3 regions of the Streptomyces broussonetiae genome follow, and region 2 is predicted to be linked to each of the others. Evidence: riboswitches for the same ligand, from Rfam matches in the RefSeq annotation. Region 2 holds a riboswitch; each other region holds the start of a gene.
What was found. Region 2 has a riboswitch for S-adenosylmethionine ahead of GQF42_RS13715 (aminotransferase class V-fold PLP-dependent enzyme). Riboswitches for the same ligand answer to the same signal wherever they lie in the genome.
Positions count from the first base shown of each region.

Region 1: linked by a shared signal. The riboswitch ahead of thrC (threonine synthase) and the one ahead of GQF42_RS13715 (aminotransferase class V-fold PLP-dependent enzyme) in region 2 are both predicted to bind S-adenosylmethionine.
Region 3: linked by a shared signal. The riboswitch ahead of GQF42_RS47180 (putative leader peptide) and the one ahead of GQF42_RS13715 (aminotransferase class V-fold PLP-dependent enzyme) in region 2 are both predicted to bind S-adenosylmethionine.

Region 1 covers NZ_CP047020.1:4,534,147-4,540,120, reverse strand. Annotated here, with positions in the region: gene otsB (trehalose-phosphatase) at 1-452, shown strand, start outside; gene GQF42_RS20950 (alpha,alpha-trehalose-phosphate synthase (UDP-forming)) at 428-1,846, opposite strand; gene GQF42_RS20945 (glucosyl-3-phosphoglycerate synthase) at 1,933-2,877, opposite strand; SAM riboswitch class I at 3,038-3,181, shown strand; gene thrC (threonine synthase) at 3,199-4,482, shown strand; gene GQF42_RS20935 (MoaD/ThiS family protein) at 4,479-4,754, shown strand; gene GQF42_RS20930 (cold-shock protein) at 5,187-5,390, shown strand; gene groL (chaperonin GroEL) at 5,746-5,974, shown strand, end outside.
Region 2 covers NZ_CP047020.1:2,967,106-2,973,079, reverse strand. Annotated here, with positions in the region: gene qcrB (cytochrome bc1 complex cytochrome b subunit) at 1-1,474, shown strand, start outside; gene trpD (anthranilate phosphoribosyltransferase) at 1,601-2,674, shown strand; SAM riboswitch class IV at 2,740-2,856, shown strand; gene GQF42_RS13715 (aminotransferase class V-fold PLP-dependent enzyme) at 3,004-4,377, shown strand; gene GQF42_RS13710 (Lrp/AsnC family transcriptional regulator) at 4,414-4,695, opposite strand; gene GQF42_RS13705 (rhomboid family intramembrane serine protease) at 4,692-5,435, opposite strand; gene GQF42_RS13700 (hypothetical protein) at 5,591-5,830, shown strand; gene GQF42_RS13695 (NYN domain-containing protein) at 5,899-5,974, shown strand, end outside.
Region 3 covers NZ_CP047020.1:493,533-499,506, forward strand. Annotated here, with positions in the region: gene GQF42_RS02510 (NtaA/DmoA family FMN-dependent monooxygenase) at 1-1,278, shown strand, start outside; gene GQF42_RS02515 (LLM class F420-dependent oxidoreductase) at 1,370-2,293, shown strand; gene GQF42_RS02520 (DUF1684 domain-containing protein) at 2,369-3,193, shown strand; SAM riboswitch class IV at 3,282-3,395, shown strand; gene GQF42_RS47180 (putative leader peptide) at 3,430-3,546, shown strand; gene GQF42_RS02525 (ABC transporter substrate-binding protein) at 3,761-5,380, shown strand; gene GQF42_RS02530 (ABC transporter permease) at 5,384-5,974, shown strand, end outside.

The DNA of each region.
Region 1 (5,974 bases), 1.6 Mb from region 2:
CCTGGCCCGGCACCTGGATCGAGGAGAAGGGCCGGGCGGTCGCGGTCCACACCCGCCGCGCCGCCGACCCCGAGGCCGCGTTCGAGGCCCTGCGCGCCCCGCTCGCCGATCTCGCCGCCCGCCACGGCCTGATCGTCGAACCCGGCCGCATGGTCCTGGAACTGCGCCCGCCGGGTGTGGACAAGGGCGCGGCGCTCGGCGAGTTCGTCCGCAAGACCGGCGCCGAGTCGGTCCTCTACGCCGGCGACGACCTGGGCGATCTGCCCGCCTTCGCAGCCGTCGAGCAGCTCCGCTCGGACGGCGTCCCCGGCCTGCTGGTCTGCAGCGGCAGCACGGAGGTCACGGAACTGGCCGAACGGGCGGACGTGGTGGTCGACGGCCCGGCCGGCGTCGTCGCGCTGCTGCGGTCGCTGGCGGCCGAGATCGATCACCGCTCCAGCGCGGCCAGCTGATCCAGGAACCACTTCGCGGGCGGCAGCGCCGTGGCCGCCGCGGCCAGCCGCTTGGACCGCTCCGCCCGCTCGCCCGCCGGCATGCCCAGCGCCGCGTGCAGCGCCTGGGCCATACCCCCGATGTCGTACGGGTTCACCCCGATCGCGTCCTCGCCCAGCTCCTCGTACGCCCCGGCCTCCCGCGACAGCACCAGCACGCACCCCTCGTCGGAGACGACCGGCACCTCCTTGGCGACCAGGTTCATACCGTCCCGGATCGGATTGACCAGGGCGACGTCGGCGAGCCGGTACGCGGCGAGCGAGCGCGCGAAGTCGTCCTTGACGTGCAGCACCACCGGGCGCCAACCAGCCGTCCCGTACTGCGCGTTGATCTCCTCCGCGACCCGCTGCACCTCGGCGGTGTACTCCCGGTACACGGCGAGATCCTGCCGGGAGGGGTAGGCGAACGCGAGGTGCACCACGCGCTCGCGCCACTCGGGGTGGTCGTCCAGCAGCTGCCGGTACGCCAGCAGTCCGCGCACGATGTTCTTGGACAGCTCGGTGCGGTCCACCCGGACGATCGTCCTGCGGTTCTCGCCGATCTCGCGGCGCAGCGCCGTCATCCGCTCGTCCACGTCCGGCTCGTGCGCCCGTGTGCGCAGGAAGTCCGCGTCCGCGCCGAGCCCGTGCACGCCGATCGCCGTACCCGTGGTGATCCCGGGTCCGAGGACCGCCTCGCAGCACGCCGTGAACGCGTCCGCCCAGCGCCCCGTCAGGAAGGCCGCCCGGTCCGCGCCCAGGATGCCCTGCAGCAACTCGGCCGCGATGTCGTCGGGCAGCAGCCGGAAGTAGTCCGGCGGGGCCCACGGGGTGTGCGAGAAGTGGCCGATGCGCAGGTCGGGCCTGAGGTGCCGGAGCATCCGGGGCGCGAGCGCGAGGTGGTAGTCCTGCACGACCACCGCGGCCCCCACGGCCGCCTCCTCGGCCAGCGCCTCCGCGAACGCCCGGTTGTAGGCCTGGTACGACGCCCACTGCCGCCGGAACCGCGCGTCGAAGACCGGCTCCAGCGGGGTCTGGTACAGCATGTGGTGGACGAACCACAGCACCGAGTTGGCGATCCCGTTGTACGCGTCGGCGAAGACGTCCGGGGCGATGTCCAGCATCCGCACCCGCTGCCCGCCGGTGTCCTCGGCCGGCAGCAGCCCGCCCTGCGCCCGCCGGACGGCCTCCCGGTCGCCGTCGCCCAGCGCCGCGCACACCCACACCGAGTCCGCGTCCGACCCGATGGCCGACAGCCCCGAGACCAGCCCGCCGCCGCCCCGCTTGGCGCGCAGCGAGCCCTTCTCGTCCGCCGTGTACGAAACCGGGCCGCGGTTGGACGCGACCAGCACCTCGGCACCGTGCGTGGAAGCCATGGTCCTCAACCTAGCCCGGCCCGGAAACCCTCAAACGTGTGCCCACGCCCGACACCGCCGCCGTATACGAACTCAGGCCATCCTCCTCAGGCCACCTTGCGCTCGGCGTACTCCGCGATCTCCACCATCGGCGGCCGCTCCTCGGTGTCCACCGAGTAGGTGCGCGGCTCGAAGCCGTCCTCGCCCCGCTCGAACTGGGTCAGCGAGGGGCGCACCAGGTGGCCCCGGGCCAGCCGGAGCTGGGCGGTGCGGTAGATGGCCGCGGCCATCCGGCCGAGCGCCTGGCCGTCCTGGTGCCGGTGCCTGCGCACGCCGACGTCCACCTGGGCCAGCGCGTCGAGGCCCACCAGGTGCAGGGCGTCGACCAGCATGCCCAGTTCCACGCCGTAGCCGACCGGGAAGGGCAGTTGTTCCAGCAGGCCGCGGCGGGCCGCGTACTCGCCGCCGAGCGGCTGCACGAACCCGGCCAGCTGCGGCCAGTGCATGTTCAGCAGCGGGCGGGCCATCAGCTCGGTGACCCGTCCGCCCTGCCCGGCGGCCGAGCCGAGAGGGCGGTCGTACATGGCCTTGACCAGGGCCACCTCGGGGTCGGTGAGCAGCGGGCCGACGATTCCCGAGACGAAGTCGGAGGAGAACTCCCTGAGGTCCGCGTCGATGAAACAGATGATGTCCCCGGAGGTGACGAGAAGCGAGCGCCACAGGACTTCACCCTTGCCGGGGACGGCCGCGATGCGGGGCAGGATCTCGTCGCGGTGAACGACCCGCGCGCCCGCGGCGGCGGCGACCTGGGAGGTGCGGTCGGTGGAGCCGGAGTCGACGACGACGATCTCGTCGACGAGACGGACCTCCTCCACGAGGTCGCGGCGGATGGCCGTGACGATGTCGCCGACGGTCTGCTCCTCGTTGAGCGCGGGCAGCACGACGCTGATCGTCTGGCCCGTGCGCTGCTTGGCGGCCAGGATCCGGTGCAGCGGGCGGTCGGCCACGGACCAGGAACGGGTGGCCAGCCAGCGCTCGACTTCTTCCAGCACGGTCTGTGGCTCCTCACTGTTCGTGATCACGTGGGGTCATGCGGTGATCAATCTCGCGGTTCGGACGACTATCTCAACTGTCCTGGGCTTCGGTTACAGTCTTGAGCAACGCCGATGACCATCGCATGTCGAGGGGCGCGCGCGTTCCACAACCGCATACAGCTCATCCAGAGGGGCAGAGGGACACGGCCCGATGAAGCCCCGGCAACCCTCCAGCCGGTCTCGTTTTTCACAAGCGAGGCTCCCGGCTAGGGAAGGTGCCAAATCCGTCTCACGGCGAGATGCGTCGTGAGGAAGATGAGGAGAAAGGGCCTCGCCTCCATGGCTGTGCAGACAGTTGCAAGTTCCAGCACCTCCACCGTCGACCTCGGTCCCGCCGTGGCGCTGAGCTGTCGCGAGTGCGGTCACCGCGTCCCGCTCGGCCCGGTCTTCGCGTGCGAGGAGTGTTTCGGTCCGCTGGAGGCCGCCTACGACTTCTCCGGCTACGACACCGAGGAACTGCGCCGGCGGATCGAGTCCGGTCCGGCCAGCATCTGGCGGTACGCGCCCCTGCTGCCCGTCCCGGCGGACGTGGCCGACAAGCCGAACCTGAACCCGGGCTGGACCAACCTCGTCAAGGCCGACAACCTCGCCCGCGAACTGGGCGTCACCGGCGAGCTGTTCGTGAAGGACGACTCCGGCAACCCGACGCACTCCTTCAAGGACCGCGTCGTCGCCCAGGCCCTGGAGGCCGCCCGCGCCTTCGGCTTCACCACCCTGTCCTGCTCCTCCACGGGCAACCTGGCGGGTGCCGTCGGTGCCGCCGCCGCCCGCGCCGGCTTCCGGTCCTGCGTGTTCATCCCGCACGACCTGGAGGAGGGCAAGGTCGTCATGGCCGCGGTCTACGGCGGCGAGCTGGTCGGCATCGAGGGGAACTACGACGACGTCAACCGCTTCTGTTCCGAGCTGATCGGCGACCCGGCCGGCGAGGGCTGGGGCTTCGTCAACGTCAACCTGCGCCCGTACTACGCGGAGGGCTCCAAGACCCTGGCGTACGAGATCTGCGAGCAGCTCGGCTGGCGGCTGCCGGACCAGCTGGTGATCCCGATCGCCTCCGGCTCCCAGCTCACGAAGATCGACAAGGGTCTGAAGGAGCTGATCGAGCTGGGCCTGGTCGAGGACAGGCCGTACAAGATCTTCGGCGCGCAGGCCGCGGGCTGCTCGCCGGTGTCCACCGCCTTCAAGGCCGGTCACGACGTGGTCCGCCCGCAGAAGCCGAACACCATCGCCAAGTCCCTCGCCATCGGCAACCCGGCCGACGGGCCGTACGTCCTGGACATCGCGCGCCGTACCGGCGGTGCGGTGGAGGACGTGACCGACGAGGAAGTCGTCGACGCGATCAAGCTGCTGGCCCGCACGGAGGGCGTCTTCGCGGAGACGGCGGGCGGTGTGACGGTCGGCGTCACCCGCAAGCTGCTCAAGGAAGGCCTCCTGGACCCGGCGAAGACCACGGTGGTCCTCAACACCGGCGACGGGCTCAAGACCCTCGACGCGGTGGCCGGCACCGGCCTGAGCGCCACCATCCGCCCGACCCTGGACTCCTTCCGAGAGGCTGGCCTCGCATGAGCGTGACCGTTCGCATCCCCACCATCCTGCGCACCTACACCGGCGGCCGGGCCGAGGTCGCCGCCGAGGGGGCGACCCTCGCCGAGGTCATCGAGGACCTGGAGAAGAACCACACCGGGATCTCCGCCCGTGTCCTGGACGACCAGGGCAAGCTGCGCCGGTTCGTGAATGTCTACGTCAACGACGACGACGTCCGCTTCGAGCAGGGCCTTGAGACGGTGACCCCCGACGGCGCCGGTGTCTCCATCATTCCGGCGGTCGCCGGCGGCTGATATATACCCTCGGTAACCGCAGTTACCGACTGTTCATCGAATGGCCCCTTCCGTGAGAGAAACGGAGGGGGCCATTCAGCGTGATTGAGCGCGGTAGAGTTGGGGAACGCGTTCCGATCTCGAAGGTCACGGGCCCCGGATTCCCCACCGCGGGCCCGATAAGAAGCAGCCAAAGTGTGCGGGCTTTCTGTGGCTTTTGTTCCGCTTTGCGCGGCCCGACTTGCCCTGAATTCAGCCGAAGTTTAGGTAGATTCCGGACCGGGCTCGTCCAGATTTCTCGTCCGATTGACCTGTTGCAGACGGCAGTTGGACAGATACATTCAGCCGCGGTCGACGCGTTCCGGCGCACGCCCCCGACCGATGGGGGGTGAGGTCTGACCCGGGTCCGCGAAGTGTGGATCTGTGCAAGGGCCAGTAATAGGGGAGTTAGGCATGGCTCAGGGCACCGTCAAGTGGTTCAACGCGGAGAAGGGGTACGGCTTCATCGCGGTCGACGGTGGTGCGGACGTCTTCGTCCATTACAGCGCCATTCAGATGGACGGCTACCGCACCCTTGAAGAGGGGCAGCGGGTGGAGTTCGAGATCTCGCAGGGCCAGAAGGGCCCGCAGGCCGACATGGTTCGCCTCAGCGCCTGAACGTTTCTTGTCCCAAGGGCCCGCACCTCGCGAGGGGTGTGGGCCCTTCGCCGTCCCCGGGCCACGCTGTCCGCGGGTGGCCGAGCGCCCCCCCGGACCCGCCGTAGGCGCTTGCGCCCACCCGTCACCCGACCACCACCCCATCGAGCCCGCTTCGCGGGCGCACCTTGCACTCGACCATGCCGAGTGCTAATCATTGGCGTTAGCACTCTGAAGGTGAGAGTGACAAAGAAGGACCGGGTCGGTGAGGCCCGCAGGCCATGTGGGGCAAGGAACCACAGGTCGGCGAGCCGTCCGTCGCGGGCGCGGGCGCGGTCCGAAGGAATCACCCCCAGTCCTGGAGGGACCACTTCACATGGCCAAGATCATCGCGTTCGACGAGGAGGCGCGGCGCGGCCTCGAGCGCGGCATGAACCAGCTCGCGGACGCCGTCAAGGTGACGCTCGGCCCCAAGGGTCGCAACGTCGTCCTCGAGAAGAAGTGGGGCGCCCCCACGATCACCAACGATGGTGTCTCCATCGCCAAGGAGATCGAGCTCGAGGACCCGTACGAGAAGATCGGCGCCGAGCTGGTCAAGGAAGTCG
Region 2 (5,974 bases):
CCTCTACAGCTTCCTCATCATCATCCTGACGGGCGTCTACCTGACGCTGTTCTTCCACCCGTCGATGAACGAGGTCGTGTACCACGGCAGCTACGTCCCGCTCCAGGGACAGCTGATGTCCGAGGCGTTCAACTCGACCGTGCACATCTCCATGGACGTGCGTGGTGGTCTGCTCATCCGGCAGATCCACCACTGGGCCGCGCTGATCTTCCTCGCCGGCATGTTCGTGCACATGATGCGCGTGTTCTTCACCGGCGCGTTCCGCAAGCCGCGTGAGATCAACTGGCTGTTCGGCTTCCTGCTGTTCGTCCTCGGCATGTTCACCGGCTTCACCGGTTACTCGCTCCCGGACGACCTGCTCTCCGGCACCGGTGTCCGCTTCATGGAGGGCGCGATCCTGTCCGTGCCGATCATCGGCACGTACCTGTCGATGTTCCTCTTCGGCGGAGAGTTCCCCGGCCACGACTTCGTCGCCCGGTTCTACTCGATCCACATCCTGCTGCTGCCGGGCATCATGCTCGGTCTGGTGGTCGGCCACCTGATCCTGGTCGTCTACCACAAGCACACGCAGTTCGCGGGCCCCGGCCGGAGCGAGAAGAACGTCGTCGGCATGCCGCTGCTGCCGGTCTACATGGCCAAGGCCGGAGGCTTCTTCTTCCTGGTCTTCGGTGTCATCGCGGCCATCGCGGCGGTCGCCCAGATCAACCCGATCTGGGCCATGGGTCCCTACCGTCCGGACCAGGTGTCCACCGGCGCCCAGCCCGACTGGTACATGGGCTTCGCCGAGGGTCTGATCCGCTTCATGCCGGGCTGGGAGATCAACCTGTGGGGCCACACGCTCGTCCTGGGCGTGTTCATCCCGCTGGTCCTCTTCCCGCTGGTCCTGGCGGCGATCGCGGTCTACCCGTTCATCGAGTCCTGGGTCACCGGCGACAAGAGCGAGCACCACATCCTGGACCGCCCGCGCAACGCCCCGACCCGTACCGCGTTCGGTGTCGCCTGGGTGACGATCTACATGATCACCCTGGTCGGCGGCGGCAACGACCTGTGGGCCACCCACTTCCACCTGTCGATCAACGCCGTGACCTGGTTCGTCCGGATCTTCTTCTTCGTCGGCCCGGTCATCGCCTTCATCGCCACCAAGCGGATCTGCCTGGGCCTGCAGCGCCGCGACCGCGACAAGGTGCTGCACGGCCGCGAGACCGGCATCATCAAGCGCCTGCCGCACGGTGAGTTCATCGAGGTGCACGAGCCGCTCAGCCAGGAGCAGCTGCACACGCTGACCTCGCACCGGCAGTACGAGCCGGCCCGGATCGGCCCGGCGGTGGACGAGAACGGTGTCCAGCGCAAGGTCGGGTCCACGGAGAAGCTGCGGGTCAAGCTGTCGAACGCCTACTACGGCGACGACAACCAGATCCCCAAGCCGACCGTTGACGAGTACAAGGAGATCGCGAGCGGCCACGGCCACCACTGATCCCCGCGTCGCCACGCCACACTGAAGGGCCCCGTCCGGCTTACGGACGGGGCCCTTCGCCCTGTCCTGGGGCCGATAGGGTGGAACCGACCACGGATTTCGCAGGTACGACACCCAGGAGCGGCTATGAGCGCTGTGACCCCCGCTGGAGGCGACACCGCGGCGGGCCGCTCCTGGCCCGCCCTGTTGAACGGCCTGCTCAGCGGCCACGACCTGGCTGCCGACGACACCGCGTGGGCGATGGACCGGATCATGCGCGGCGAGGCGACCGACGCGCAGATCGCCGGGTTCGCGGTGGCGCTGCGGGCCAAGGGACAGACGGTCGAGGAGATCACCGGTCTGGTCCGCACGATGTACGAGCACGCGAAGGTGATCGAGGTGCCCGGCCGGACCGTCGACATCGTCGGCACGGGCGGCGACGGGGCGAAGACGGTGAACATCTCCACGATGTCGTCGCTGGTCGTCGCGGGCACGGGCGCCAAGGTGGTGAAGCACGGCAACCGCGCCGCTTCCTCCTCCTCCGGTTCCTCCGACGTCCTGGAGAAGCTCGGCGTCAACCTCGACCTCACGCCCCGGCGGGTGGCCGAGGTCGCCGAGGAGGCCGGCATCACCTTCTGCTTCGCGGTGAAGTTCCATCCCGCGCTGCGCCATGTGGGCGCCGCCCGCGGCCAGTTGGGCATCCGTACGGTGTTCAACCTGCTCGGTCCGCTGACCAACCCGGCGAAGGTACGGGCCCAGGCGGTCGGCGTGGCCGTAGCGCAGGAGGCGCCGATCGTCGCGGGTGTGCTCGCGGAGCGGGGCAACTCCGCGCTGGTCTTCCGCGGCGACGACGGCCTGGACGAGCTGACCACGACGTCCACGTCCCACGTCTGGGTCGTGCGGGACGGCAAGGTCGCCGAGGAGGTCTTCGACCCGCGCGAGGTCGGCCTCCAGATGGTCCCCGTGGAGGCCCTGCGCGGTGGCGACCCGGGCCACAACGCGGAGGTGGCCCGCCGACTGCTCGAGGGCGAGCCGGGCCCGGTCCGCGACGCCGTCCTGCTCAACTCCGCGGCGGCCCTGGTCGCCCTGAACCCGGCGGACGCCCCGCTCTCCGAGCAACTGCGCGCGGGCATGGACCGGGCCGCCGAGTCGATCGACTCGGGTGCGGCGAAGCGGGCGCTGGAGCGCTGGGTGGCGGCCACCAACGCACAGCGGCCATGACGGGCGTCCCGCAATCCGGACCGGGGTTGCGGGACGACGATCAGTTGACGTAGTTTCCTGAACCAGGTCATGAGTGACAGTCATGAGGCCCCGGCCGACTGTCCGGCAACCCTCCGTCCGTGGCGGGGTGCCCCGGGTGAAGACCAGGTCGTAGGCAGCGAGGTCTACGGCAAGCGCGGACCCCTCGAGAAACCAGGGGTCCTGGTCGTCGAGGAGTCCTCCGTGAGCAAGCGAATGCGATAGGGCCGCCGAGCCCCGCCTCCGCGCACCCCTTCTTTCTCTTCTTTCCGTACGTCTTCTTTCGCGTACGTCCTCACGGGAGTTCACCCATGTCTGTCTTCACCGCTGCCGCCGACCAGTCCGTGTGCCGTGACAACTCGGGCGCGCTGCCCGTTCTGGGCCGGGATGTCACCGTTCCGCTCGTCACCGGGGGCGAGGTCACCTACGCGGCCCTCGACTACGCGGCCAGCGCCCCCGCCCTCCAGCGTGTCTGGGACGACGTGGCCGCCTACGCGCCCTACTACGGCAGCGTCCACCGCGGTGCCGGCTACCTCTCCCAGCTCTCCACCGACCTGTTCGAGAACGCCCGCGGCGCGGTCGCCGACTTCCTCGGCTGCCGTGCCGACGACCAGGTGGTCTTCACCCGCTCGACGACGGACTCCCTCAACCTGCTCGCCCGTGTCCTGCCCGCCGACTGCCAGGTCTTCGTCTTCGAGACCGAGCACCACGCCTCCCTGCTGCCCTGGCAGGACGCGAAGGTCACCTACCTCAACGCCCCGCGCACCCCGCGGCAGGCCGTCGAGACGCTGGAGCGGGCCCTCGCCGACCGTGACCCCCACGGCCCGGCCCTGGTCTGTGTCACCGGCGCCTCCAACGTCACCGGCGAGCTGTGGCCGGTGCGCGAGCTGGCCGCCGCCGCGCACGCCCACGGCGCCCGGATCGTCATCGACGCCGCCCAGCTGGCCCCGCACCACCCGGTGGACATCCGTGACCTGGACGTCGACTGGGTCGCCTTCTCGGGGCACAAGCTGTACGCCCCCTTCGGCTCCGGCGTCCTCGCCGGCCGCGCCGACTGGCTGCGCACGGCGGAGCCGTACCTCGCGGGCGGCGGCGCCAGCCGCAAGGTCACCCGGCGCGCGGACGGGGGAGTGGCCGTGGAGTGGCACGAGAGCGCCGCCCGGCACGAGGCGGGCTCCCCGAACGTCATCGGCGCCTACTCCATCGCCTCGGCCTGCAGGGCACTCACCGAGGCCGGCTGGGACGGCCTGGTCGCCCGCGAGCAGCACCTGATCGCCGAGGTGCGCGCGGGCCTGGCCGAGGTCCCGCAGGTGAAGGTGCTGTCCCTGTTCGGCGACGACGCGCCGCGCGTCGGCGTGATCTCCTTCGTGGTGGAGGGCTGGAACAGCTCCCACTTCGCCGCCGCGCTCTCCGCCGAGTACGGCATCGGCGTCCGGGACGGCCTCTTCTGCGCGCACCCCCTGGTCCGCACCCTGCTGGGCAGCGACCCCCAGACGCAGGGCGAGTGTGGAGCCCCGGAGGCGGCCCCGGGCGAGAAGTCCCTCAACGCCATCCGTGTCAGCTTCGGCGCGGGCACCCCGGACGAGCACGTCGAGCGCTTCGTGAGGGCGGTGAAGGAACTGGTGACCGTGGGCGCCAAGTGGACGTACCGCACGCAGGAGGGCCGCTGCGTGCCTGCCGCGTGAGGTGGTGCGCCCTTTGTCGAGGCGGCCTTCGGCCGGTCAGGAGTCCAGCCCGATCGCGAAGGCCGCCTCGAGGTCGTGCTGGGAGTAGGTACGGAACGCCACATGGGTGTCCGTGCCCTCCACCCCGGGGATCTTGCTGATCCGCCCGGGGATGACCTCGGCCAGATCCTCGTGCCGCTGCACCCGGACCATCGCGATCAGGTCGTACGTGCCGGTCACGGAGAACACCTCGCTCACCGAGTCCAGCGAAGCGATCTGCTCCGCGATCTCGGGGATCCGGTCCACGCTGGTCTTGATCAGGACGATCGCGGTGATCACGGCTGGTTCTCTCCCTCGGGTGCCGGAGCTGCGGTGCACTTCACTCTAGTCCCACGCCCGAAGCGCACCCACGCGTAGACGAAGCCCAGCCCGAACCCCACCAGGTGCGCCAGATACGCCACCCCGGGCCCGTCGGAGGCCTGCTCCGCGGCCGCCCACTGCACCGCCGCCCAGAACGGGAGCACGACCCAGGCCGGGAACCGCAGCGGCAGGAAGAGCAGGAACGGCAGCAGGCTGGTCACGCGGGCGCGCGGGAACAGATAGAGGAAGGCACCGAGGACCGCCGAGATCGCCCCGGACGCGCCCACCAGCGACTCCTCGGACGAGGCGTTGACGGCCGCGTAGCCCAGCAGGGCCAGATAGCCGCAGCCGGCGTAGAAGAGGGTGAACTCGGCCCGGCCCATCCGTTCCTCGGTCATCGCCCCGAAGACGAAGAGGAAGAGCATGTTGCCGAGCAGATGCACCCAGCTGCCGTGCACGAACAGCGCCGTCGCGGGCGTGAGGATCTCCCGGGCCGGCCCGTCGAACAGCTCGGCCGGCACCACGCCCCACTGCCGGAAGTAGGCCCGCTGGGCGGCCGCAAGGGCCGCCCCGGTGCCGTAGCCGGGGGTGAGTCCGGAGGCCGGGCCGAGGACGAAGAGCAGACAGCACAGGGCGATGAGGCCGTAGGTGATGGGTGCCGATGCACTCCGGACCGCTCGCAGGGTCCTGCCGGTCGCCGTGCTCCACTGGCTGATCATGAACACAGAGCATGACGTAACGGGACACAGGCCGACAGACCGCCTCGCCGTCGCGGACGGACGGGCGGCGAGTCCCCGGCAGGCCGTAGGGTTACGGCCACACGCGTCGGCCGGCGGCGCGGGAGAGACGCAACGAGAAGGAGCGGACTGCCACGATGACGGTTCCCCTGCCGACCGCGACCACCCGGTGGCGCTGCACCCTGTGCGGCAACCTGACCCGGTTCGACGTGACCCGTTCGTCGAAGGTCGTCGAGTACGTCCATCTCGATCTGGCCGGAGAGCCGACGGTGGAGGAGCGCGAGGTGGTCAGTGAGACCATCGAATCGGTGCGCTGTCGCTGGTGCAATGCGGTGGATCAGGTGGAACTCGTGGACAGGCCGGGCACCGACTCCTGAGCGGGGCGGCCCGAAAAGACGACGCGGCAGAAGTGACGCGGCAGAAGTGAACTAGTGGGGTGTGACGGATGGCGGAGACCGCAGGCGGGGGGCCGGGCGACGGCACCGCCGAGGTGCTTGACCGTCCGCTGCCCGACGGCGTGC
Region 3 (5,974 bases), 2.5 Mb from region 2:
CCCGCCTCCTTCCGCCGGGTCGCCCAGACCGCCGAACGGGGCCTGTTCGACGCGTTCTTCCTCGGCGAGGGGCTGCGGCTGCGCGAGGTCGACGGCAGAATCCATGACCTCGACGTGGCCGGACGGCCGGACGCCATCACCCAGCTCGCGGCGCTGGCCGCGGTCACCCGCCGGATCGGCCTGGTCTCCACCTCCAACTCCACCTTCAACGAACCCGCCGATCTGGCCCGCCGCCTCTCCGGACTCGACCTGCTCTCCGAGGGCCGCGCCGGCTGGAACGTGGTGACCACCGACAACGCCTGGACCGGCGCGAACTTCCGCCGCGGCGGCTACCTCGACCACGCCGACCGCTATCGGCGCGCCGAGGAGTTCCTCACCGTGGCCCGCGCGTTGTGGGACGGCTGGGGGGACGGAGCAATCGCCGACTCCGCGGGTGCACGGGAATGGTCGGTGCCCGGTGCCGTACGCCGAGTACGGCACCGCGGACCGCAGTTCGACGTCGACCTCGCCCCGACCCTGCCGCGCAGCGCCCAGGGCCACCCGGTGATCTTCCAGGCCGGTGACTCCGGCGAGGGACGCGACTTCGCCGCCCGCAACGCCGACGTCATCTTCTCCGCGCACGGCAATGACTTCGACGACGCACTCGCCTTCGCCGAGGACATCCGCACCCGCCTGCGCGGCGTCGGCCGACCCGACGACGACCTGCGGATCCTGCCCGGCACCGAGATCATCATCGGCGCCACCGAGGAGGAGGCCCAGGAGAAGAAGCGCTGGATCCGGCTCCAGCAGGTCACACCCGCCACGGCGCTGGGGATCGCCGGACTGCTGTGGGGCATCGACCTGTCCGACCGCGACGCCGACGGCCCGCTGCCCAAGGAAGATCCGGTCGTCACCGAGAACGACGGCTCCTTCGGCGCCCGACGCATCACCGACCCGCGCACGGTGATGGCCGAATGGCGGGCGAAGGCGGAGGCGCACGGCTGGTCGCTGCGCGAGACCGTCATCGCGCTCGGCCCGCAGCGCGGGCACGTCGGCACCCCGTCCGGCCTGGCCGACAAGTTCGCCCACTTCGTGCGGCACGGCGCGATCGACGGCTTCAACATCACGCCCTACCTCATCCCCGACGGCCTCGACGACATCGTCGACCTGCTCGTCCCGGAACTGCAGGAACGCGGGATCTACCGCACCGAGTACACCGGCACCACCCTGCGCGAGCACCTCGGCCTGCGCGCACCCCTCATCCACAGGTCCGCACCGGACCGACGACAGGCGGGCTGAGCCCCCGAGCCGGCCCTTGTACACATGACTGACAAGAAGCTGTCACACGCCGACCGGAATGCGGGTTCGGCCGACGCCCGTTCTGACTGACATGACTGTTGGAGTAGCGCTCAACGCGTCCGACGCGCCGAACCAGGTCGACGCCACCGTCCAACTGGCCAAGGAAGCCGCGGAGTTCGGTGTCACGTCGGCCTGGTTCGGGCAGACCTTCGGCGCGGACTCACCCCAGCTCGCGGGGATCGTCGGGCGCGAGGTGCCCGGACTGCAGGTCGGCACCTCCGCTATCCCCGTCTTCGGCCGGCACCCGCTGCTCGTCTCCAGCCAGGCCCAGACCGCCCAGGCCGCGACCCACGGCCGCTACCACCTCGGTCTGGCTCTGGGCACGAAACTGCTGACGGAGACGGGCTTCGGCCTGCCTTTCGAACGGCCCATCGCCCGGCTGCGCGAATTCCTCACCGCCCTGCGGCAGTTGACCAAGACCGGTACGGCCGACTTTCACGGCGAGCTGCTCACCGCCACCACACCGATCCCGGCGCGGGTACCAGGTGCCGAGAACGGCGTCCCCCTACTCGTCGCCGCGATGGGGCCGCAGGCTCTGCGGGCCAGCGGCGAGCTTGCCGACGGCATCCTGCCCTATCTGGCAGGACCGCGCGCCCTGGCCGACCACATCGTGCCCGCCCTGAACGCCGCGGCCGAGGCCGCAGGCCGCCCCGCGCCCAGGATCGTGGCCCTGGTGCCCGGCGTGGTCACGGACGATGTCGATGCGGTGCGGGCCAAGGCCGCCGAGAACCTCGCCTTCTACGAACAGATCCCGTCCTACGCGCGAGTCATCGAACTCTCCGGCGGCCGGCGGGCCGCCGACCTGGCCGTGATCGGCGACGAGAAGACGGTCGAGGCCGAGGTACGCCGTTACCGCGACGCCGGCGCCACCGAGGTCGTGTTCTCGGGCACCGAGATCGCGGGAGAAGGCGATCGCCGACGCACCTGGCGACTCCTCGGCGAACTGGCCGGCTGAGTACACCCGTCCGCTCGACAACCCCCTGTATCCCCTGCCCGAAGGCCCCCCCCCCCGGCACAAAGGAGATTCCCCATGACCACCGAGGCCGCCACCACGGACCTCCACGCCTTCACCGAGACCTGGCTGGAGTGGTACCGAGCCCAGGAGGCCCGGCTCGCCGCCCCGCACGGGTTCCTGGCGATCACCGGCCTGCACTGGCTCGACGACCGACCCCAGCGCTTCCCGGACGCGCCCGGCGCGTGGCGCACCGGCCCCGAAGGCGTCGTCGTAGACCTCGACGACGCCGAGGAATTGGTCGTCGACGGGGCGCCGGTGCGCGGCGAGCACCGCTTCGGCGTGCTTCCCGAGCGCGGCGGCGTCGACGCCCTCTGGGGAGACGCCGTCATCGAGGTCGCCAGGCGCGGCGGCCAGGACATCGTGCGCCCCCGGCACCCGGACGCGCCGCTGCGCACGGCTTTCACCGGAACGCCCGCCTACGCCCCCGACCCGCGCTGGGCCGTGACGGGCCGCTACATCCCCTTCGACACTCCGCGGCCGACCACCGTGGGCGCCGCGGTCGAGGGCCTTGAGCATGTCTACGACGCCCCGGGCAGAGTCGAGTTCGAACTCGACGGGCGCCCGCTGTCGCTGACCGCGTTCCCCGGCCACGGTGCGGGACGGCTGATGGTGCTGTTCACCGACGAGACCTCCGGGGTCACCACCTACGCCGCCAACCGGGCCCTGGCCCTCGATCCGCCCGCCGCCGACGGTACGGTCGCCCTGGACTTCAACCGTGCCACCAACCTGCCGTGCGCCTACACGGACCTGGCCACCTGCCCGCTGCCCCCAGTCGAGAACCGGCTGCCGGTGGCGATCGAAGCCGGTCAGAAGATCCCCCGCGAGCGCGGCGGCTCCTGAGCTGGACGCACTCTCGCCCCGACTCCCCATACAAGGCGTCCTTTTGCGCCATTGACGTACGACAAGACCGCTCCGTACGATCACGAACGGCATTGAGTGTCAGCGTCAAGCCCTGGCTCGCTGACCGGCAACCCTCCCACGCGGTGGGGTGCTCCAGGTGAAAGCCCGGCGGGATCACCGATGATGTCCGCAAGCGCGTGGCCCCGTGACCGGGGCCGGATATGTGGAGGACCGATATGCGGCACGGTGGTGACCTCAGCGCCCGCTTCACCGGCGCCACCGTGTTCTCCCGGCTCTCGCGCCGGCGTCACATCGACCTCAAGCGCTCGACCAGCTGTCTCTGTCAGGCCTGACGGGCCTTCCCGCCGCTGGTCGCAGTACGGCATCTGTCGTCGCACCCGCCTGCGCCTGATCTCCGTCTGTCTTTGATCCCCCCTTTTCGCTCTGCTCCCCGTCTGCACAGCGCTCCCTCGGCACCGGCGTCGCGCCGGCCGGGGCCGCACGCCCACGCACGGCCGTGCCCTGCACCACACCCGTGCCTGGTGACACGAGTAGGAGAAGCCCTCCGTGACTGCACTTTCCGATGTCAGAACCTCCCGGTGGGCGGCACTGACCGCCCTTGTGACCACCAGTGTTCTGCTGACCGCCTGCGGCTCCGGCGGCGGCGGTTCCGGCAGCGGCGCCGGGCAGCCCAAGTCCGGCGGCACCCTGACCTTCGCGGTGGGTTCGGACGCCGGCTGCGTGGATCCGCAGCAGGTCGCCAGCAACGAGACCATCTACTCGGTGCGCCAGATCGTGGACTCCCTGACGGACCAGGACCCGAAGACCGGCAAGATCGTGCCGTGGCTGGCGAAGAGCTGGAAGGTCAGTTCCGACGCCACGACGTTCACGTTCCATCTGAGGTCGGGTGTCACCTTCAGCGACGGCTCGAAGCTGACCGCGCAGGTCGTCAAGGACAACTTCGACGCGGTGCCTAAGCTCGGCGCCCTGGGGACGCTCGCCGAGGGCTACCTGAGCGGCGTCAAGAGCACCACGGCGGTCGACCCGCTCACCGTCAAGGTGACCTTCAGCCAGCCCAACGCCCAGTTTCTGCAGGCGACTTCGACCCACTCGCTGGGGATCGAGTCGTCGGCGAGCGTGAAGGAGACCCCGCAGCAGAAGTGCAGCGACGGGGTGATCGGATCCGGGCCCTTCGTGCTGAAGCAGTACGTGCAGAACCAGTCGATCACCCTGACCAAGCGCACGGGATACACGTGGGGTTCCTCGCGGTGGAGCAAGAAGGGCGAGGCGTACCTGGACAAGCTGGTGTTCAAGGTTGTCCAGGAGGCGGGCGTACGGGCCGGAAGTCTCCAGTCCGGCCAGGTCGACGCGATCAGCAGCGTCGGCAAGGCCAACGAGGCGGCGCTCAAGGGCGGTCAGGTCACCCTGCAGCGACGGGCCAACCCCGGCGTCGTGTTCGGCCTCGGCCTCAACAACTCACGGCCGGCCCTGAAGGACGCGCGAGTGCGCCAGGCGATCCTGTACGCCGTCGACCGGCAGCAGATCGCGGACACCGTGTTCCCGACCGGCACCCAGCCGGCGACCAGCGTCCTCGCCCACACCACACCCGACCACACCAGCCTCGCCTCCGACCTGGCGTCCGACGCGGCCAAAGCCAAGTCCCTGCTGGACGCGGCCGGCTGGAAGACCGGCAGCGACGGCATCCGCACCAAGGACGGCAAGAAGCTGAGCCTGACCGTCAAGTGGTTCCCCAACGCCTCCACCAACCAGCCCGCGCTGGAGCTGATCCAGCAGCAGCTCAAGGCCGTCGGTGTCGACGTGGCCCTCAAGCAGCTCCAGGTCACGCAGTTCGCCCCAACCCTCCAGTCGGGTGACTTCGACGCGGCGTGGGGGAACGTGACCCGCGCCGACCCGGACATCCTGCGCAGCTCCTTCTCCACCAAGCTGGCCAACTTCTACCACCTGCCTGCGAGTTCCCTCGACACGGCGCTCTCCGAACAGGCCGCGACCGTCGACCCGGCCAAGCGCAGGCAACTGGTCACCCAGGCACAGCAGTCGCTCGTGCAGAACGCCTACTACGTGCCGGTGGTGGAACTCCAGACCCAGCTCGGGGTGTCGAAGAAGGTGCACGACCTGAACTTCGACGCCTCCAGCCGGATCCAGCTGCACGACACCTGGATCGGGTAGCGCATGCGCCGCTATGTGATCAAACGGCTCGGCCAGGCGGCCGGGGTGCTGTGGGCGGCCTACACGGTCTCGTTCCTGGTGCTGGACTACCTGCCGGGCGATCCGGTCACGGCAATGGCCAGTGCCGGAATGGACTCGGGGCAGGTCGACCCGCAGCAGATCGCCGCCCTGCGGCACGAGTACGGCTTCGACAAGCCGGTGCTGGTGCAATACGCCGAGTACCTCGGCCGGGCGGTGCGCGGGGACTTCGGCGACTCGGTGTCCACCGGCCGCCCAGTCACCTCGACACTGGCCGACGCGCTGCCGCAGACCCTCCAGCTGACCGGGGCGGCCCTGCTGCTCGCGGTGGCCCTCGGCGGCGGTCTGGCGGTGCTGGCCACCTATACCTCTCGGCGCTGGCTGCGGCAGCTGCTGCTGTCGCTGCCGCCGCTGGGGGTGTCTGTCCCGACGTTCTGGGTGGGGCTGCTGCTCGTCGAGACGTTCTCCTTCCGGCTGCACTGGTTCCCCGCGTTCGGCAACGACGGATTCAAGGGGCTGGTATTGCCTGCGCTGACTCTGGCGGTGCCGACCGGTGCGCAGATCGCGCAGGTGCTC